Regions from separate parts of the Paenibacillus sp. A3M_27_13 genome, predicted to be linked through region 1. Evidence: riboswitches for the same ligand, from Rfam matches in the RefSeq annotation. Region 1 holds a riboswitch; each other region holds the start of a gene.

Evidence for each region. A riboswitch is a leader RNA that binds a small molecule or an ion and turns the genes downstream of it on or off. The one in region 1 is predicted to bind glycine.
Region 2: another riboswitch for glycine. It lies ahead of gcvT (glycine cleavage system aminomethyltransferase GcvT); the one in region 1 lies ahead of NLX82_RS16595 (alanine/glycine:cation symporter family protein).
Region 3: another riboswitch for glycine. It lies ahead of sdaAB (L-serine ammonia-lyase, iron-sulfur-dependent subunit beta); the one in region 1 lies ahead of NLX82_RS16595 (alanine/glycine:cation symporter family protein).

Annotation. Positions count from the first base shown of each region.
Region 1 is NZ_JANAVE010000004.1:76,750-84,128, reverse strand. Features, by position in the region: gene licT (BglG family transcription antiterminator LicT) at 8-850, opposite strand; gene NLX82_RS16605 (LacI family DNA-binding transcriptional regulator) at 1,084-2,055, opposite strand; gene NLX82_RS16600 (glycoside hydrolase family 1 protein) at 2,269-3,726, shown strand; glycine riboswitch at 3,896-3,972, shown strand; glycine riboswitch at 3,991-4,085, shown strand; gene NLX82_RS16595 (alanine/glycine:cation symporter family protein) at 4,245-5,663, shown strand; gene NLX82_RS16590 (iron-containing alcohol dehydrogenase) at 5,721-6,893, opposite strand; gene NLX82_RS16585 (carbohydrate ABC transporter permease) at 7,045-7,379, opposite strand, start outside.
Region 2 is NZ_JANAVE010000001.1:1,416,915-1,424,293, reverse strand. Features, by position in the region: gene ptsP (phosphoenolpyruvate--protein phosphotransferase) at 1-1,022, shown strand, start outside; gene gcvPB (aminomethyl-transferring glycine dehydrogenase subunit GcvPB) at 1,142-2,638, opposite strand; gene gcvPA (aminomethyl-transferring glycine dehydrogenase subunit GcvPA) at 2,635-3,990, opposite strand; gene gcvT (glycine cleavage system aminomethyltransferase GcvT) at 4,119-5,219, opposite strand; glycine riboswitch at 5,396-5,494, opposite strand; gene gcvH (glycine cleavage system protein GcvH) at 5,889-6,287, shown strand; gene NLX82_RS06255 (PTS mannitol transporter subunit IIBC) at 6,665-7,379, shown strand, end outside.
Region 3 is NZ_JANAVE010000005.1:13,722-21,100, forward strand. Features, by position in the region: gene NLX82_RS18060 (Ig-like domain-containing protein) at 1-1,121, shown strand, start outside; gene sdaAA (L-serine ammonia-lyase, iron-sulfur-dependent, subunit alpha) at 1,192-2,091, opposite strand; gene sdaAB (L-serine ammonia-lyase, iron-sulfur-dependent subunit beta) at 2,081-2,770, opposite strand; glycine riboswitch at 2,982-3,097, opposite strand; gene NLX82_RS18075 (DUF6359 domain-containing protein) at 3,312-4,901, shown strand; gene NLX82_RS18080 (ABC transporter ATP-binding protein) at 5,227-6,258, shown strand; gene NLX82_RS18085 (ABC transporter ATP-binding protein) at 6,236-7,162, shown strand; gene opp4B (oligopeptide ABC transporter permease) at 7,176-7,379, shown strand, end outside.

The sequences.
Region 1 (7,379 bases):
GTTAATCTTATATGTTATTACGCTCAGTTACCCGATGAATATGGATAGTTAGATATACGTATTCATCCTTGCTTAAATATTGATCGTATGTTTTTTCCAGATACTCATTGATCTTTTGGGCACAAGCAAAAGCTTCGGTATACGTCTGCTTCACCTGGTTGTACAAAAATTCTTCACCACTGTGAATGACTTCTTTGCGAATCACTCGCATCGCAAAATATTGCAAATGTGTCAAAAATCTCGAATAGCTAAAAGAAGACTCATCCAGCACAATTCCGTAATGATACGTAATAATGTTCAATATATGTTGGACAATCTCGGTCATTTTCAGTGTAGATTTCATTTCGTTACCGTCGATCCGTGCATTCACCATATGCAATGCAATAAATCCCGCTTCATCTTCGCCCAATTTTACTCCGAGCGTATTTTCAATTTTTTGGAGAGCATCCAGTCCAACTGCAAATTCTTTTTTGTAAAAGCGTTTAATTTCATACAGCATCGCGTTTTGGAGTGCCAGTCCTTTTTCTTGCCGTTGTATGGCAAAATGAATATGGTCGGTCAATGTTAAATAAATATTATCGCTTAACTCCGTATCCAGCACTTCCGTTGCATGGGTTACGATTTCATTCACGACCTCCAGATGAGACACTGGAATATCGTTCAGCAGTTCAGTTAGTTTAGCCGTGAACTCGTTTTCATTTAACATGAAAATCTTATCTATTTTATCATCATCGACTTGATCGCCAGCCACCTTTTTGAAGGAAATACCTCTTCCCATCACGATGACCTCTTTGCCTTTATCGTTTTTAGTCAATAGGACGTTGTTATTGAGCACCTTCTCAATAATCATTGAAGTTCCCCCTCCCATCCTTTACCAATAAAAAATGCCTAAGCACAATTCAACACTATTGTTAGCAATAGCACTCAATTGAACTCAGGCATTGCCCGCATCACCGGTCACAATCCTTCGATATAGTGCTATTGTAGCACAAAAAAAAGCGATTTCAACATATTTTATTCTGATTCGACAAAAAATATTTCATATCAAGGCCCTTTTGCCTAATTTGCAAGTAAATCGTTACCTTACGTGGTCGTACGTTCAATGAGGCAGTACTCTAGCGAATGAAGCTCCATTTGGCGTCCAATCAGCTGAGGGGAAAGCATGAAAAAAGCATTTTGTGCTTGAGCCATGATGGGATTTTGAATCGTTGTAATCCCCATCGTATGCGCCAGCTCCGTGTTATCGAATCCGACAATCGCCAGATCTTCCGGTACGTTCAGCCGTTGTCTGCGTGCTTCGCAGAGAATGCCCACTGCTACATAATCGTTAGCACATAAAATAGCCTCTGGGAATTCTTCCCGACGCTGTAACAAATCCCGTACGACCTGTTCGCCATCACGGATATTATAAATAGAAGAGTGATTCCAGTGTTGCAACACTGGAAGATTGTGCTCACTCATGATCTGTTCGTAGGCTCGTTGTCTGCTATGGGTATTGATGCTGCTCGGACGACCAAAAGCATTGGCTATACGAGTATAGCCTTTTTGTATCAAATGTTTTAGCGCTAACATATATCCTTCATACTGATCCATAGCGACGGAGCGAATATCGGTATGCTCCATTCGTTGCCACGAAACGATCGGGCCATATTTGCAATAGGTACTCAAAAAATCAGTGTCATTCACGCAGGAAATGATGACCAGCGCATCGACTCTTTTTCTTTTTAAATCCTCAAAGGCTTGAAGCTCTTTCTTTTTGTCTTCTCCCGAAGTATAAATAATGGTTTGGAATTCATACTGGCCGGCTACTTCCACAAAGCTGTCCAGAAAAGCCAGAACAATTTCATTAATAGTTGAAGTAATGATACCGATCTGAAGCGTCTGACCCTTGGATAGAGAAATGGCATTCCGATTAGGAACATAATCCAATTCCTGCATGATTTTTAAAATCTTAGTTCTTGTTTCGTGACTGACATGGGGTGACTGATTTAATACTCTGGATACCGTAGCTTTGGAAAAGCCCGCCAGTTTTGCAATTTGATCAAGATTCGACATGATGCTTCTCCTCACATAAGAAAAAAATACTTGACATGAAACGCGTTACAACGATTAGGATGCTTATGAAGGCATTACGTCTATTTTAAAGCATCTGTCAATCCTTTTCAAAGGAAGAACGGTTACCGTTAGGTATTGATTCACATTTGCAGCACTTGATGGGATTACTTGACCAAAGTAAAAATCTTAAATACGGAAAGAGGTTTTTATACCATGACGAAGACGCTAAAAGGATTTCCGAAAAACTTCTTGTGGGGCGGGGCAACCGCAGCCAACCAATTGGAAGGTGCTTTTGACGTAGATGGAAAAGGATTGTCCAGTGCGGACATGGTTGCCTATGTACCCAAAGCAGAGCGCAAGAACGATCATGCTATGGAGATTTCGTCCGAGCGACTCGAAGACATTTTGGCAGGCAAAGTCAATGCCCGTTTTCCAAAACGTGAAGGTGTGGACTTCTTCCACCACTACAAAGAAGATATTGCATTGTTCGCGGAAATGGGCTTTAAGGTATTTCGTATGTCCATCAACTGGTCGCGGATTTTCCCGAATGGCTATGATGCCGAGCCGAATGAAGCGGGACTGCAATTCTACGATAATGTATTTGATGAGCTGCGCAAATATGGTATTGAACCGCTGGTAACATTGTCACATTATGAGACACCGCTGGGTTTGACTCAGAAGTATAATGGCTGGCTGGGTCGTGAAGTTATACAGCACTACGTAAATTATGCCGAAACTGTGTTCACGCGTTATAAGGATAAAGTAAAATACTGGCTGACTTTTAATGAAATCAATGTAATGACCATGAGTCCGTTTACTGGTGGCGGGGTGGTCATTGACCGCGTAGAAAACAAGCAGCAAGCGATATACCAAGCACTGCATCATCAATTTGTAGCTAGTGCACTGGCGACAAAACGAGGACATGAGATCATCCCGGGCTCTCAAATCGGCTGTATGCTGGCTCGTTTGGAAAGCTACCCACATACGTGTAACCCACAGGATATACTGAAAGCCCAGCATGAAAATCAGATGAACCTGTTCTTTACGGATGTGCATGCCCGTGGGGAATATTCCAACTACATGGATCGTTATTTTGAAGAAAATAATGTTGTTATACACACAGAACCAGGCGATGCCGAAATTTTAAAAAATAACACGGTCGATTATATCTCATTCAGCTACTACATGACCTTGACCGTATCTGCAGGTCCAGAAGGCGAGAAAGCAGCAGGAAACCTGATTGGCGGCGTGAAAAATCCATATTTACAGTCCTCTGACTGGGGATGGCAAATTGATCCGATCGGCCTGCGTGTTACGCTGAACACGTTTTATGACCGCTACCAAAAGCCGCTGTTCATCGTGGAAAATGGTTTGGGTGCGTATGATAAGGTGGAAGAAGACGGCTCTGTGCATGATACGTATCGCATTGATTACTTGCGTCAGCATATTGCCCAAATGAAGGAAGCGATTGCCGACGGTGTTGATCTGATTGGTTACACCAGCTGGGGTCCTATCGACCTTGTGAGCATGTCTACTTCCGAAATGTCCAAGCGCTACGGATTTATTTACGTTGATCTGGATGATGACGGTAACGGAACGCTCAAACGCTCCAAAAAGGACTCATTTAACTGGTATAAAAATGTGATAGCAACCAATGGTGAAGAATTGTAATTCCAAATTTTCTCGGGCGGGTATAGCAGAGGACATCCTAAGGATGCAATCTGCTGTACCCGCTTTTTTTGATAGACATAATAATAATGTTTCAGAGGGCTTCACAAACTTTTCACTTGTAATAAGCTGAAAGTTTTCTGTATAATAAATAAAAATTTCATATGTCTGGTTGATGTTTGCGGGAGATGGAACGAAAGTTCCGACCGAAGGGGCAAAACTCTCAGGTGCTTAGGCTGATTACAGCAACAAGCGGGGACCGTAAACGGACAGAACTCTGGAGAGACCCTTAATTGGGCGCCGAAGGTGCACCGCAGAGAACATCTGCTTAAACTCTCAGGCAAAAGGACAGAGACGCGAATAACCTGTGACAGGGAATGCCCTAGGCTTTTTTATAAGCTATTAGAGGCAGAAACCTGCGCAAGATGGTTGTATTTTTTCGTGCCTTTAACCTCTCCAGGAGTCGAATCAGCGGATTTGACTCTTTTTTGTTTTCTAATATGCTGGAGGAGCGGGTTGAAATGAATTTGGTACATGTGTTAGAAGCGATTAGCAGTTGGATATGGGGGGCGCCTCTCATCATTCTTGTCATGGGAACGGGGTTGTGGCTGACCATACGTTTGAAGATGCTGCAGGTATTCCGCCTGCCCCTGGCGATCAAGCTGATCGGTAAGGCCCCGAATGAAGGCAGCGGGGATGTAAGTAGTTTTGCGGCTTTGAGTACAGCGTTGGCGGCTACAGTTGGCACAGGAAGTATTGTCGGCGTAGCGACAGCCATTAAGCTGGGCGGGCCGGGTGCCTTGTTCTGGATGGTCGTTGCAGCCTTTTTTGGGATGGCGACGAAATATGCGGAAGGTGTACTTGCGGTAAAATACCGGGTGAAGGATCGGAATGGGCAATTTTCCGGCGGCCCGATGTATTATATTGAGAAAGGTCTGGGACGCCGTTTTAAACCGCTGGCGATGCTGTTTGCTTTTTCGGGCATGCTGGTAGCGTTGTTCGGGATTGGAACGTTTCCGCAGGTCAAAGCGATTGTATCTTCGACCGAAAACAGTTTTGGCGTTCCGCCCATTGTAACGGCACTGATTATTGCTATCCTTACAGGACTTGTTACTATTGGAGGACTCAAAAGCATTGCCAAGGTATCGACGAAGGTCGTTCCTTTTAAAACAGGCTTGTACGTACTGATCTGTCTCATCGTACTGATTCGGTTTGCTGACCAACTACCTGCCGCAATTGCGCTGGTGCTCCATTCGGCATTTTCAACTACATCTGCAACGGGCGGATTTGCCGGAGCTACGATTATGCTGGCGATGCGAAGTGGGGTAGCCAGAGGTATTTTTGCCAATGAGGCCGGATTGGGAAGCGCACCGATTGCAGCCGCAGCTGCCAAAACCAAATGGCCTGCGGAGCAAGGGCTAATTTCCATGACAGGCGTGTTTATTGATACGATGGTTATTTGTGTGATGACCGGGTTGACGCTACTGGTTAGTGGTGTGTGGAGCGGGCCTACCGATGCGGGCCTGATGACTCAGCAAGCATTTTCCAGCGCATTCCCGCTGGGGGCAGAACTGCTCACAATCATTCTGATTATGTTTGCGTTCACCACCATGCTCGGCTGGAACTATTACGGGGAACGCTGTGTTGAATATTTGCTTGGGGTCAAGTGGATTAAGCCATACCGCTATCTGTTCATCCTACTGGTTGCCGGGGGCGCGTTCATTAAACTGGATGCGATTTGGCTGCTGGCAGATATCTTTAACGCAATGATGGCTTTCCCGAACCTGATTGCCCTGCTCGGCTTATCAGGAATTGTAGTCGCAGAAACCCGAACCTATATGGATTCTCTGAATTCTAGTAAGAAAAAGGGCATTCTTGCAGGTGCCAGTGTAGGGGCAGCTATCCAAGTAGAAGAAAAAGGACAAACGGTTAATTCATAAATTCCAAAAGGGAGTGCCCTCAGTCATCACAGGCTTGAGGACACTCCCTTTTGAATGTTATAACGATGCGTGCAAAATAGCTGAAATATCTTCTTGGTTCAGCTTTTTATAATTACCGAAGCCTCCGTATTCCATTTCACGGGCTGCAATGTTTGCGACTTTTTCCAATTGCTCATCATTAATATTGTAATCGGCCAGGGTGGAAGGGGCACCGAGACTTGTCCAGAATGCACTCAGGCGATCAATCCCCTCCAAAGCAATTTCCTTATCCGTTTTACCAGTGGTATCTAAATCAAACATGCTGAGCATCAGCCGCTTCATGCGTGCAGCATCCTGATCCACCGTATGTCTCATCCAGTTGGGGAACAGGATCGCCAGACCGCCAGCATGAGGAATATCATATACAGCGGATAATGCATGTTCAATCGTATGCGAAGCCCAGTCCCCGAAGTAGCCCATTTGTAGTGTTCCGTTAAGGGCAATCGTTCCGGCATATAAAATCGTTTCACGATGCTCGTAGTTGTGCAAATCCTCCAGCAGCTTAGGTGCAGTTTCGATCACGGTTTGCAACACGGAAAAGCACATACGATCTTGCAACGGTGTATTTTTAACATTGTGAAAATATTGTTCAAACACATGGCTCATCATATCCACCATGCCATATACCGTCTGATCACGTGGCACAGAGAAGGTGTTTTTTGGGTCCAGAATCGAGAATTTCGGATGCGTTACCGCGCTGCCCCATACGTATTTTTCGTTCGTTTCCCAGTTGGTGATAACAGAATCCGGATTCATTTCTGAACCGGTGGCGGCGAGTGTGAGGATGGTGCCGAATGGCAGAGCCTGGGTCGGCATGTGCTTTTTGTTGATAATATCCCACACATCGCCGTCATATTCAGCCCCTGCTGCGATGGCTTTGGTGCAATCAATAACGCTTCCACCGCCTACAGCAAGTAAGAAGTCGATTTTTTCATTTCGGCAAATGTCGATACCCTTCTTAACGGTGGACAAGCGCGGATTCGGTTCTACGCCGGACAATTCATGAATGTTCAGATGTAGCGGTTCTAACGCGTTTAATACCTGGTCATATAGACCATTTCGTTTGACACTTCCGCCTCCATATACCAGCAAAATGTTTTTGCCGTAATTCAGCAGTTCCTGCTGGAGTTCTTCAATTTGATTGTCTCCAAAAATTAATTTGGTGGGGTTATAATATGTGAATTTGTTCATCTGGTAAGTTTCCCTCAGTTCTTCATTGTTCATGTTCAAATCGTAAATCGCTTAACCTGATTGCCTGTTGGATACCTAACTTCATCATGTAAGCTATTTGAAATGACGATTAACCATTATACATGAAATGAATAAGGGAATTCAAGTAAATCTAATCTTTGACCGCTCCGGCGGCAAGATCGGAAATAAACTGGCGGCTAATGAAAAGAAATAAAATAATAAGTGGCAGTACAGCCAGCAGGGTGCCCGCAATGACCATCGCATAATCCGTATTGTAAATCCCGTTCAATTGTGACAGTGCAATCTGGAGCGTGAATTTACGCTCATCCGTTAAGACGATTAGCGGCCATAAATAATCATTCCAGGCTCCTATAAAGGTAAACGCGCCGAGAAAAGCGAACGCAGGACGTAGAATAGGCAGTGCTACATTCAAGTACAGTCGAAAAAAGCTGCATCCGTCCATCCGGCCCGCATCCAGCAGTTCCT
Region 2 (7,379 bases), on a different contig from region 1:
CTACCGAAGAGATTGTTGCGGAATACCGTGCTAAACAGGTGGCATACGACAAGCAACGCGAAGAGTGGCGTAAGCTGCGCGGCGAAGCTACGGTTTCTGTCGATGGTGTCCATGTCGAACTGGCAGCCAATATTGGTACGCCTAATGATGTAGCTGGTGTTCTGGACAACGGTGGTGAAGGCGTTGGCTTGTACCGTACGGAGTTCTTGTACATGGGACGCGATAAGCTTCCATCCGAAGAAGTACAGTATACGGCGTACAAAACCGTTCTGGAAAGAATGGAAGGTAAACCGGTTGTAGTTCGTACTTTGGACATCGGTGGCGACAAAGAACTTCCTTATCTGGACCTGCCGAAAGAAATGAATCCGTTCCTCGGATTCCGTGCTATTCGTCTGTGTCTGGATCGCCAGGATATTTTCCGCACTCAATTGCGTGCTTTGTTGCGTGCGAGTGTGCATGGTAACCTGCGCATCATGTTCCCAATGATTGCTACGCTGAACGAATTCCGTGAAGCTAAAGCTGTTTTGTTGGAAGAAAAGGAAAAGTTGGTAACCGAGGGTGTATCCGTATCTGAAGAAATTCAGCTGGGCATCATGGTAGAAATTCCTTCTACAGCGGTATTGGCTGACCAATTCGCAAAAGAAGTGGATTTCTTCAGTATCGGTACAAACGATCTGATTCAATACACAATGGCAGCGGATCGCATGAACGAGCGGGTTTCTTACCTGTATCAACCATACAATCCATCCATTCTGCGTCTGGTGAAAATGGTTATTGATGCCGCTCACCGTGAAGGACGTTGGGTTGGTATGTGTGGCGAAATGGCAGGAGATACAACAGCAATTCCGTTGCTGCTGGGTCTGGGACTTGATGAGTTCAGTATGAGCGCAACTTCCATTCTGCCAGCACGTAGTCAAATCTCCAAGTTGTCCCGTGCGGACATGGAAAAACTGGCTACAAAAGCTCTGGACATGCAAACAGCAGAACAGGTTGTTGAATTGGTTCAAAGCATCGAAGGTTAAGGAAGGGTATTACATTTCAAAGGTTATATCTTTTTCCAACAAAAAAATTGCTGTGTACATACAGCAGCCGGTATCTAATAGATACCGGCTTTTTTGCATGCTTTAAGTAGAATTTGTTTTTAACTGCATGAGCAATTCAGTACAGGTTTGCGAGCTGCGGTAGTTTCGTCCAATCGTGTGACTGGAGTAGTATATGGTGCATTGAGCACCAGCTCAGGGTTCTCTTCTGCTTCCCGCGCAATATGAATCATAGTGTCGACAAAAGCATCAAGTGTCTCCTTACTTTCCGTCTCTGTGGGCTCGATCATGATGCATTCCTCTACATTCAGAGGGAAGTAAATTGTAGGCGGATGGTAGCCGAAATCAAGCAGCCGTTTGGCTACATCAAGCGTACGCACTCCAAATTTTTTCAAGCCTCGCCCTGACATGACAAATTCGTGTTTGCAATGTCCAGGGTAGGGCAGGTCAAAATGTGGAGCGAGCCGATGCATCATGTAATTGGCATTGAGCACAGCGCATTCCGATACACGCTTTAAGCCGTCAGGACCGTAGCTACGGATATAGGCATAGGCACGGACGAGAATACCGAAGTTGCCGTAAAAGGCTTTAACCCGTCCAATAGAATCTCCCTGTTCCCGGTCCCAGTGGTACACCCCCTGCGGATCCCGTACGACAAGTGGCTTGGGTAAATAAGGGATGAGCCGTTGCTTTACGCCGACAGGCCCAGCGCCGGGGCCACCGCCGCCGTGCGGGGTACTCATCGTTTTGTGCAAATTGAGATGTACTACATCGAAGCCCATATCTCCGGGACGGGTAATCCCCATGATGGCGTTGGAGTTCGCCCCGTCATAGTAGAGCAGACCACCCGCGTCATGCACGATGGCAGCAATGTCAGTGATTTGCTTCTCGAACAGCCCAAGCGTGTTCGGATTGGTCAGCATGAGCGCCGCGGTGTCGTTGCCTACGGCTTGACGTAACGCATCCAGATCCACCAGCCCCTCAGGGGTGGAGGGAAGGGTGACTGTTTCGAAGCCCGCGACGGTTGCGCTGGCGGGGTTCGTTCCGTGCGAGGAATCCGGCACGAGCACCTTGGTACGTCGCTCACCACGTGCTTCGTGGTATGAGCGAATCATCATCAGCCCGGTCCATTCGCCATGGGCGCCCGCGGCGGGCTGAAGCGTGACGGCATCCATGCCAGTTAACGCAGCCAAATCATTTTGGAGCGTATACAGCAGCTCCATGGCACCCTGGATGCTCTCCTCGGGCTGATATGGATGGATTTTGGCGAAGCCTGTATATCGGGCGACATCCTCATTCACTTTCGGATTGTATTTCATCGTACAGGAGCCGAGCGGATAAAATCCGTTGTCCACGCCGAAATTGCGCCGGGACAAGGCAGTATAATGCCGAATAACGTCTACTTCGTATACCTCGGGTAATGCCGCAGGTTCGCTGCGCAGCGCATAATCTGGCAAAAGCTCTGCCACCGGGCGACGGGGAACGTCGCACTCGGGAAGGGAATAGGCGATGCGACCCGGACGGCTCAATTCAAAAATGAGCGCTTGATCGTGTTCCTTCAACAGCCCTTGTTTCTGATCCTGTCCGGTGTGTGTCATAGCAATCCCCCCAAGGTGTGTACAAATTGGTCAATCTCTTCTTTGGTCCTTTGCTCCGTCACGGCAATCAACATGTGACCAGCAAGTTCCTCATAGTCCCGGCCCAAATCGTAGCCAGCGATAAATCCAGCAGCTAGCAGCTCGGCCTGGAGTTTGCTCATATCCGTACCCTCAGGCAGTCTAAGGGCAAACTCATTAAAGGTTGGTGCGTTAAACGAGGCAGTTATGCCCTTCAAGCTCAGCAATTGCTCTAAAGCATAACGGCTTTTATGCAAATTTAGCTCGGCTACTTCCTTGATCCCCTGTCTACCCATGACAGACAAGTATACAGATGCAGATAAAGCTAGCAACGCTTGGTTGGAGCAAATGTTAGAGGTGGCCTTTTCGCGGCGGATATGCTGTTCCCGCGCTTGCAAGGTCAGCACGAAGCCGCGTTTACCGTTGCGGTCAGTGGTCTGACCCACAATACGGCCGGGGATACGGCGCATATGTGCCTGAGAAACGGCAAAGTATCCACAGGTCGGACCGCCGAGAGAAGAGGAGATGCCAAGTGGCTGTGCGTCTCCTACCACAATATCCGCGCCCTGTTTGCCGGGTGTTTCCAGCAAGCCAAGTGCTAGTGGATTGGCACTGACGACCAAAAGACCTTTGTGCGCATGGATGAGGTCAGCCATCGGCTTCAGGTTTTCCACGGCTCCGAAAAAGTTGGGGCTTTGGACCAAAACAGCCGCGGTCTGTTCCGATACGGCTGCCGCTAGCGCATCAGCATCCGTTACGCCGTCCGAACAGCCGATCTCCACGATGTCCAAATCCAATCCGCGTGCATAGGCTGCCAATACCTGACGTGCCTCCGGATGGACGGACCTTGATACGATAAGCTGTTTACGGCGGGTAGCTGCGGCGGACAGTGAGCCCGCTTCCGCCAGTGCAGTCGCTCCGTCGTACATGCTGGCATTAGCTACAGCCATGCCCGTCAATTCGCAAATATACGACTGAAACTCGAAAATGGCTTGTAGCTCGCCTTGGCTTACTTCCGGCTGATAGGGGGTGTAGGCTGTATAGAATTCCGAGCGTGAAGTGATGTGCTGGATGACGGACGGAATATGATGATCATAAATTCCTGCGCCAAGGAAGCTGGCATGTGTGTCTGTATTGGCGTTGTGTCCGGCCAGCTCGGCCAAGTGGCGGGTTAAGGCTTTCTCATCGAGTCGAGAAGAGAGAGGGAGTTCCCCTTGATATCGAATGGCCTCTGGAATGTCACTGAATAAATCATCAATAGATGATACACCCACCACACGCAGCATTTCGGTTTGATCCTGTTCAGTCATAGGGAGATAACGATGCTGCTTCATAGGTTCTGACTCCTTTCGAAAAGCAAGATTTTAGATCGTAAATTAGCTAATAAAAAAGTGTGTGAGATGAAAAACCCAGAAGTTCATATCTGACATATTTGCTTTATAGAAATAAAAAGAGTTTAAGATCAGCGCGGGCGTTTATAAAAGGGTGCTGCCACCACCTCGGCACGCAGGCGTTTGCCACGAATCTCAACCTCCAGCGGTGTGGAGAGGGCGCTAAAACGACTGTCCACCAAGGCGAGGCCCAGATTACGCTTCAAGGTGGGCGACTGAGTCCCCGTTGTGACCTCACCAATGTGTTGTCCTTCTGCGAATACCGGGTAATGGGCGCGTGGGATACCGCGATCAATCATTTCCAGCCCGATCAATTTGCGAGGAATCCCTTGTTCTTTCTGACGTTGCAGTGCTTCTCTACCGATAAAATCTCCTTTATTCAGCTTGACGAAGAACCCTAGACCGGCTTCGAGTGGTGAAATCGTGGCAGATAACTCCTGACCGTACAGCGGCAATCGTGCCTCAAAGCGTAGGGTATCCCGAGCACCAAGTCCAGCGGGAATCAGCCCATACGACTCACCGGAACGAAGCAAACCCTCCCATACAGCTGGTGCTTCTGCAGCAGGTATATAAAATTCAAAACCGTCTTCGCCCGTATATCCGGTTCGTGAGACCAGTGCTTTTGCTCCGAACAATGGCACGTTCTCATGGAAGCGGAAAGATGCCAGATTCGTAATGTCCGTATCTGCCACGGCTGCGGCAATACGTGCTGCTTCCGGTCCTTGCAACGCCAGCAATGCTATCGCATCAGACACATTCTCCATGTGAACGGATGTAGGCATATGACGAATTAGCCAATCCCAATCCTTATCGATGTTGGAGGCGTTCACAACGAGCATGTAGTGCTCCGGTCCTTTGCAGTAAACAAGTAGGTCGTCTACTACCCCTCCATCGGGGTAACACAGGAGTGAATATTGTGCCTGACCTGGTTCCAACTGGCTGACATCATTCGTGGTCACCCTTTGCAGAAAAGCTTCGGCCTCTTTGCCTTCAACCAAAAATTCGCCCATATGCGATACATCGAATAAACCCGCACGTTGCCGGACGGCCTCATGCTCCTTTTGAATGCCGCTAAACTGAACCGGGAGCTCCCAGCCGCCAAAGTCAATACAACGAACCCCAGACTGCGTCCCGTAGGACGAATATAGCGGTGTTTTTCGCAAATTAGTCATTTTTCCACTCCTATCCGGTGTGATCAGCTAAACAAAAAAGACAGGCCGAAAAAAACGTATAGACGGCAGTCTACACTCTTTTTTCAGCTCTGTCCTTGATACCAGAAAGTTACCCCGGTATGTACCGGGTTTCCCCTTGGGTGATCCGCTCCAATAGCGAATGCTCTCCAGAGATGCGTCCGGCAGAGGTCCTTTTGCCTGAGAGATTCACCTGCAATGCAGGTTTACTCCTTCGGCGCTACCTTCGGGATCAACGGTATATTACCTGGCTTTGCAGATAACAACTTGATCCGATTCGCGTGCACTTATGTCTCACAAGCGGCAACAGCTATGCGAATCTTTTTGGCAGTCTCTCCCTCCGCGTTCATCCGCGTTTGCAGTTGTCGGGGTGTTTCCCAAAGCATTTGCTATAACCCATTAATACGCAAATTCATTCAAAATGTCAATAAAAATGTCATCAAAAACAATAGAAAAAACATTTAATATATAAATAAGGATATGTAAGCGTTTGTTATAAGCTATCATATTTTTATATAGTACGCTATATGAGGTGATATGAAGTATTTTTGTTAGTATTATTGACATCAGTGTTCTTGTTGTCATAATCTTAACCTGTCTAGTACAGGTGAGCAAAAGCGATTTTATTCATATGGAAGTGAGGGGAACAGAATGAGTGAAGTAAAGCAGCAACTTTGGTATACAGACGAACATGAGTGGGTTCAGCGGACAGAGAATGGAACGGTACGAATTGGTATTACAGACTTTGCACAGCATCAACTGGGTGATATTGTTTTTGTAGAATTACCTGAGGCGGGAGCAACGATTGAGCAGGGAGCGGAGATCGGTACGATTGAATCGGTGAAGACAGTATCCGACCTTTTTGCTCCGGTGACGGGAACTATACTAAAAGTGAATGAAACGCTGGAAAGTACACCTGAGCTAGTGAATGAATCTCCCTATGAAAAAGGTTGGATGATCGAAGTAGAGATGGATAAAGATGTGGAGGAAGCCTTGGGCAAGCTACTGTCTGCGGATCAGTATGAGCAGTTGATTTCCGATGAGCAGTAATGGAGCATTGTAGTATGGAGTAAGAGGGTTATTTGTCTGCTCGATTTTTGTATAAAATAGTCGCTATGATTTGACGTAGCGGCTATTTTTTTGTCTTTTTGCAAACGTAATTACGTGTTTTATTCTGATTTAGAGGGTTGTCCCCATATAAGAATCATACATAATCCAGCACGGTTTTTCGACTAATTTCTATAGCTACAGGTCATATTAAGAAGAATTATGCAGGTATAATACCTTCCCGGATAATTTAAATTTAAATGTTGTCATCAACGTTCATGACGAAAGTACGTTTTCATTTCGTTGATGAAGATAGCGCTGTCATTTAGTATGAATTTTAAGAAAAGGTAGTGATGCTTACCTACAAGGAGGATTTGAATATGAGTACATTGGACGCAAAGCCAAGTTCAAAAGGAGGCACTCGTGTCGCCGTACAGCGTTTTGGCCGTTTTCTTAGCGGTATGGTTATGCCCAATATGGGAGCATTTATTGCGTGGGGGCTGATTACGGCACTCTTTATTCCGACCGGATGGTTCCCGAATGAAGGTTTTGCACAATTGGTTGACCCGATGAAAAATTATTTGTTGCCGTTACTGATCGGTTATACAGGGGGCACGATGATTCACGGACAGCGTGGAGGTGTGATTGGTGCCATTATGACGATGGGTGTCATAGTGGGAGCCGATATCCCGATGTTCCTGGGCGCGATGGTCGCTGGTCCGCTGGCTGCGTGGATATTGAAGAAGTTCGACAAGGCCATTGAAGGCAAAGTCAGATCAGGCTTTGAAATGCTGGTCAATAACTTTTCGGCCGGAATTATCGGTGCCATTCTAGCGCTGCTTGCCCATGTGGCGATTGGCCCGATTGTACAAATGATCAGTCAAGTGTTGTCGGCAGGGGTACAGTTCCTCGTGAACGCAGGGCTATTGCCGCTTGTCAACCTCATTATTGAGCCCGGAAAAGTATTATTTTTAAACAACGCGCTGAATCACGGAGTATTGAGTCCGATTGCGTTAGAGGAAGCTGCAAGAACAGGAAAATCCGTACTGTTTATGCTGGAATCCAACCCTGGGCCGGGGCTCGGTATTTTGCTAG
Region 3 (7,379 bases), on a different contig from region 1:
AGTCCAGCAATGAAGATATCGCTTTTGTCAGTGCGGGAGAAGTCACGGGTTATAAAACAGGTGAGGCTACGATCACCGCTTCTTATGGTGGCAAAACAGTTACAGCTACGGTATCCGTAAATGTACCCGGTGATCTGTCTCTGTCCTCCAAAACGGCAACGATTGATATTGATGAGAACTATACTGCAACTTTGACGGCTACTTATGCGGATGGGCGTAAGGAAGATGTAACACAGGATGCAGAATGGGCTTCAAGCGCGGAAGATATTGCTTCTGTGTCCAAAGGAACGATTACGGGTAAATCCGCTGGTAAAGCGGTTATTACAGCGACCTATAATGGCAAAAAACTGACGATTAACGTACAAGTAGGCCTTGTAGATCGTCTGGAAACAGACTCGCGTGTAATTGCGCTTGGTGCTCAGGAAACGAAGCAGCTAAAAGTAACAGGAGTTAAGAGTGGCGGTACAAAAACAGATGTAACCAAGGACGCCACCTGGACAACTAGCAATGTAAAAGTGGTTGAAGTTAGCGAAGGTTTGATCAAAGCGAATGGTAGCGGTAAGGCAACGGTGACTGCTTCATATGGCAAGCAAAACATTACGTTTACGGTAGAAGTGGACGTAGCGCAAAAGATTGAAGCGGATGCAATCGCGCTATCGCTCAAATCTGGAGATCAAAAAACCATCGCGATTGTGGTTAAATCGAGTGATGGTAAAGAAAAGGACGTTACGACCCAAGCTGAATGGAAAACGTCTAATTATAAGGTAGCCACTGTTAAAAAGGGTCAGGTTACCGCGGTCAGCTACGGTAAAGCTAACATTCAGGCGAAGTTTGGCGGGAAGATAATCAGTGTACCCGTGGATGTTGATACGCTTAAATATCTGCAAACAGACGAAGTTGCTTTGAATTTGAAGGCAGGACAGCTGGCTAAGGTTACGGCTACAGCCACGTATAAGGATGAGTCGGAGAAGGATGTTTCCAAACCGGCTGTCTGGTCCTCGTCCAGAATTGTTGTTGCGACCGTCAAAGACGGTAACATTAAGGCACAGGGCAAGGGCAAAGCAGTAATTACTGTGAAATATGCAGGTAAAATGACGAAGATACAGGTAACCGTTCAGTAAAAAAGAGAGCAAGCATACGTCCAAGGACGACATGCTTGCTCTTTTTTTTAAGGAGGCTACCGCTTATAAATTATGACTTATCCTTCTTGGTCGGTGTGTTGCGTGTAAGTGATTCGGTCAAACGCTTGCCAGTCGGCGTCTGGGCCAAGCCGCCTTTGGCGGTCTCGCGGTGCTTCGACGGCATCGCACTGCCGACTTCAAGCATCACGTCAATGACTTCGTCAGACGGAATAGCGCTGCGCACACCCGCCAGAGCCATATCCGCTGCGGCAAGCGCAGTCACGGCTCCCAGCCCGTTGCGCACGATGCACGGAATCTCCACGAGTCCGGCGACGGGATCGCAAATCAGACCGAGCGTGTTCTTAAGAGCGAGACCTACGGCGTGAACAGCCTGTTCAGGCGTACCACCGCGCAGCTCGACCATAGCGCCAGCGGCCATCCCGATAGCTGAGCCAATCTCAGCCTGACAGCCTCCTTCCGCGCCAGAAATGAATGAGTTGTTGGCGATCACGTAGCCAATGGCTCCAGCGGCGAACAGGCCGTTCACCATATGCTCATCATCCCAGCCGAACCGCTCCTGCGCACTGATGAACACACCAGGGATAACCCCACATGAGCCTGCGGTAGGCGTGGCCACAATGCGACCCATGGATGCATTAACCTCCGACACGGAGAGGGCATAAGCCATGGCAAGCGCGGAGGCATCACCGGAGCAGGTTTCCCCTGACCGCAGATACTCGGCTAGGCGCTTGCCGTCACCGCCCGTCAATCCACTGCGGGATACGGTGTCTTGTGTCTGACCGCGATGAACGGCTTCCTTCATGACTTCATAATAATCAGACATTTGGCGAAAGATTTCTTCCTCCGTTGTATTCGTCTCTTGTACCTGCTCTTGAATCATCAAACGGCCAATTGTGGTGGATTCTTCAGCGCATAAAGCGCTGATTTCATGCAGATGGCTAAACCGCATCGGATTCAGCTCCTTTTTTCAAATTAATCATCTTAATTTCATACATATGAGGTAAAGAACGCAGTTCCGCAATCAGTTCAGCTGGAGCAGAACTGTCCGTTTCAATGGCGGTGAGTGCTTCACCATCCCGGCCTTTGCGATCTACGTGCATATAGGCAATGTTAATGTGGGCCGCGCCCAGCGCTGAAGTTATCGCGCCCAATGTACCAGGCTTATCCGAGTGGAGAAGCACCAGCGTAGGCAGCTCCCCGGTCAGATTGACCCGGAATTCGTTAAGCTGCTGGACATGGATGCTGCCGCCGCCGATGGAGGAGCCCAACAGTGTGCGCTGATCCTCGCCCTTCCACAGCTCGAAACGGACAGTGTTCGGATGAGGCGCGGGGAGTCCGCTGACGGCGAATTCCACGGCCATCCCGGCTTGCTCTGCCCATTGCTCGGCATCCGGAATCCGGTGATCGTCCGTATCGTAATTAAGCAGCCCTGCGATGAGCGCCAGGTCTGTACCGTGTCCTTTATACGTGTCGGCAAAGGAGCCGTATAGCGTCATGCGGGCACGGTCAGGCTGCGTCCCGAGCCAGTGCCGGGCAACGCGTGCGAGCCGCACCGCGCCTGCGGTGTGTGAACTGGAAGGTCCGGTCATGGCCGGACCGATAATAGAAAATACATCTTTGAAACGCATGGTGTGGCCCCCTGTATGTTCTAATACCATACTATATGGTATTTCCGCGTCTTTGCGCGGTTATGACGGTTCCTAATGCTGACGCACAATGTGAGCACAAAAAAGGACAGGATAAGGAAGTTTCCCTTATCTCTGTCCTCGTTACCTGAGAGTTTCGTGCGGTGTTCTTACCGCCTTACCCCTTGGGTGGCTTGCGCTCTCTCCAGAGTTGCGTCAGATGACGATACATGGACCTGAGAGATTATCCGCCAGCCGGGTGCTGGCGTCTTGCTCCTTCGGTGCCGCCAGAGCGTAGGCTCCCTGGACAGACTCTCCCGTCATCTTCATTCGCGTATACCGTTCTACATGTCTTTCTTAGCGTAATGTATGCCGTGCTCGGTGTCAATCACAGGTTTAATTTTTACATAAACAGGTGCGTTCCCAATAAAAAAGATTAAAATTTACATAATTATGGATGAAATCAGGAAGGAATTAGAAGATTGGCGGCTAATCTGATAAAGGACAAGTATATTTATGGAAATCATAGGAGGGATATTGACGTATGGTAAAAGGCTTGCGATTCACAGGTTCACGCTTAAAAGGGATGTTGCATCTAGCAGCGATCGTATCACTGCTGATTGGGATCTTCGTTCCATTCGGTCAGGTCAAGGCGGAGGGAGCATTGACAGTAGCCGAAGCACTTCAGCGCCAAAGCAGTGGAGGTACGGTGACGGTGGAAGGTTACATCGTCGGACATGCTACCGGATCGAAAACGGCTAACTTTTCTTCCCCGTTCGCGAATGATTTTAACGTACTGATTGCTGACCAGGCTAATGAACGTAATACGTCTAATCTGTTGGATGTACAGCTGACTTCAGCGTACAGAGGGCAATATGGGCTATCAGGCCATCCTGAGCTGATCGGCAGCAAAATTCGTGTGACGGGTACACTCGGCGCCTACAATAATTTTGGTGGAGTGAAAAGCCCAAGCGCTGTTGAACTGGTGAGCGGAAGCGAGCCGGGGGAACCAGGCGAACCTGGCAACCCGGGTCAACCCGGTACTACACTGCCGGATGGAAAAGGCAAAAAGGTGCTGTTCGATAATACGCACGCACAGACCGCTGGTGCAGCAGATTGGGTCATTGAAGGCGCCTTCTCCGACTTTGCCAATGGACTGCGTAATGTAGGCTTTACGGTAGACCAATTGAATCGTCCCATTCCTTTTACTTATGGAGAGCAGGCCATAACATATGACAAGCTGCGCCAATATGATGTGTTCATTATTGGTGAAGCGAATGTTGCCTTTAAGGCATCCGAGCAGGCTGCCCTGCTGCAATACGTGAATAGCGGGGGGAGCGTCTTCTTCATCTCCGATCATTATAATGCGGACCGTAACAAAAACCGTTGGGATTCCTCCGAGGTTATGAATGGTTACCGTCGTGGAGCCTATACTAATCCGGCCAAGGGCATGACTGCAGAAGAAGCTGCATCACCGGCGATGCAAGGATTAACAAGCTCCGATTGGCTGGCGGCCAACTTTGGCGTTCGTTTCCGTTACAATGCGCTGGGTGATGTGAATGCTACCGAAATTGTAGCCGCAGATCAATCTTTCGGCATTACCAAGGGTGTGCGCTCGATTGCAATGCATGCAGGATCTACGCTGGCTATTATTGATCCTACCAAGGCTAAAGGCATTGCTTATATCCCTTCAGGCACGAAAAAATGGGGTAATGCGGTAGACCAGGGAGTTTATAACGGCGGGGGCCGTGCGGAAGGACCTTATGCCGCTATCTCCAAGGTAGGTCAAGGCAAGGCAGCGTTCATCGGTGATTCTTCCCCTGTAGAAGATGCTACACCGAAATATGTGCGTGAGGAAAACGGACAGTCGAAGAAGACATATGATGGTTTTAAAGAAGTGGATGATTCCACCTTCCTGGTGCAGACGGTTCAATGGCTTGCATGGAAGCAGGACTACACGAAATTGTCTGATGTGGCAGGTTTGACTCTGGATCAGCCAACGAAGCTTCTGCCATTTGAGGAGCCTGCGGCTTCCACAGAACCGCAGCCTGAGCCTTGGTCTGCTCCAGCAGCAGGCTACAAATGGTACGATCCTAGAACGTTCAAGTCTGGCTCCTATGGAGCGGCTTCGTAATTATCGCCAGAAGCTCAATGTGAGCTGGTATTAGTTAGTCGTTTGATCCCTGCAGAGGGATCAGGCGACTTTTTTTGTGATGAAAATTAACCTGTGGTTGGTTATTTCATTACATTTTGTGCCAGAAAGACCGCGCTACTGCTGGATCATTGATTTTTTAAATGATGTTGATAGCATAATCTTAATTGATATATCCATATACTGGTGATAGGATGTATTCAAATTATTCCGACAAAAACGGTATGTAATGTTCATGAGAGGTTTTAAACATCAAACATGGTGAGAATAAGCGGGACAAGACCATGGAGAATGGAGGAAGCGCGCATTGAATACCGGACCCGTGTTGGAAATTAAAGGATTATCCGTATCTTTTCGCATCAATGATCAATATCACCCCGCAGTCGACCATCTGGATCTGACGGTCAACCCCAATGAAGTGCTGGCTGTAGTCGGAGAATCCGGCTGTGGCAAAAGCGCGCTGGCGCTTTCGATCGCACAACTGCATGACATGGAACGCACGCGTGTAGAGGGAGAGGTCCTTTTTAAAGGCACGGACCTGAACCGTCTTTCTTCAGGGCAAATGAATAAAATCCGCGGAGCGGGCATTGGCATGATCTTTCAGGACCCGCTGACAGCACTCAACCCGTTAATGAGCATTGGTAAGCAGATTGAGGAAAATCTTGATTATCATACGTCACTATCTACGAAGCAAAAAAGGGAACGTGTGCTGGAGCTGCTGGAAAGCGTAGATATACCGAATCCTGTGCGTGTGTATGAGCAGTATCCGCATGAACTGTCAGGAGGGATGCGTCAGCGTGTGATGATCGCGATTGCCATAGCTTGCCGACCTTCTCTTATTATCGCAGATGAACCAACTACTGCGCTCGATGTAACGATCCAATCGCAAATTCTCGACTTGCTCAAACAGCTTCAACAGGAGAGTGGGAGCGGAATTATCTTGATTACGCATGATCTTGGTGTTGTGGCAGAAGTAGCCGACCGTGTGGTGGTCATGTATGCCGGAGAAATCGTGGAGAGCGCTGATGTTTTTGAATTATTCAGGCATCCACAGCATCCGTACACGCGTTCTTTGCTTGCTTCCATGCCGGGATCGCATACCAAGGGGGAATCACTGCATGTCATCGGCGGCATTGTTCCCTCATTACAAGATATCCCCCGCAATAGCTGTCGCTTTGCCCCGCGTATTCCCTGGATTCAGCAGGGAGTGCATGAAGACCATCCCCAACTAAATGAAATTTCCCCTGGACATTGGGTCCGTTGTACATGTTACCAGCATTTTCATTTTGAAGACGAGGCAAAGGGGGAAGCTGCTCATGGCACTACTGGAGTTAAATGATTTGAGGGTCCACTATCCGGTGCGCGGTGGTTTCTTCCAGCGTGTTATCGATCAGGTGAAAGCAGTGGATGGCGTGTCGATCAGCATTGAGGCAGGCCAGACATACGGGCTGGTGGGAGAATCCGGCTGTGGAAAAACGACGACAGGCAGGACGATCATCGGTCTAAATAAGCTGACGAGCGGACGGATTCTTTTTAAGGGAAAGGACCTTGCGGCTCTGAGCCGTAACAACCGTCATCCGCTGCGTAGAGACATTCAGATGATTTTTCAGGACCCCTACTCTTCGCTCAACCCGCGCAAGCGCGTATTGGATGTCATTGCTGAACCGCTGCGAAATTTTGAAAGGCTGAGCAGTGAGGAGGAACGGAGGAAAGTACAGACGTTGCTGGAAAAGGTCGGCTTGAACGCCGATGCAGCCTACAAATATCCGCATGAATTTTCCGGGGGGCAACGGCAACGGATCGGGATCGCGCGTGCGCTGACATTAAACCCCAAGCTGATCATTGCTGATGAGCCGGTGTCGGCGTTGGACGTTTCCGTGCAGGCACAGGTGCTTAATTTTATGAAGGATGTGCAACGGGAATTTAATTTGACGTATTTGTTCATCAGTCATGACTTGGGTATTATCCGCCATATGTGCGACCAAATCGGCATTATGTACCGGGGCCGTCTAGTGGAGCAGGGGAGCGAGCAAGACATTTATGAGCGTCCACAGCATCTGTATACCCAGCGCCTCATTGCAACCATTCCCAATATTGATCCTACAAAACGGCTGGAAAATGCCCAAAAAAGGCGAATGCTTTTATCCTCCTACAAAACAGAGCTGCCCAAACATCTAGACGTGAGTGGAAAGCCGTTTGCACTAAAATCAGTAAGTCCATCTCATCAAGTCGCGCTACCATAAGGGGGGTACAGAAATGTGGAAATTTACACTGCGTCGGCTGCTGGTTATGATCCCTCAACTTTTTGCACTGAGCGTGCTTATATTTTTCCTGGCTAAGGCTATGCCGGGGGATGCACTGACAGGACTTATTACTTCGACACCCAATCTGAATCCGGCCGCACTGGAAGAACAGCGACAAAGACTGGGACTGAATGATCCGGTGTGGGTGCAGTATGGG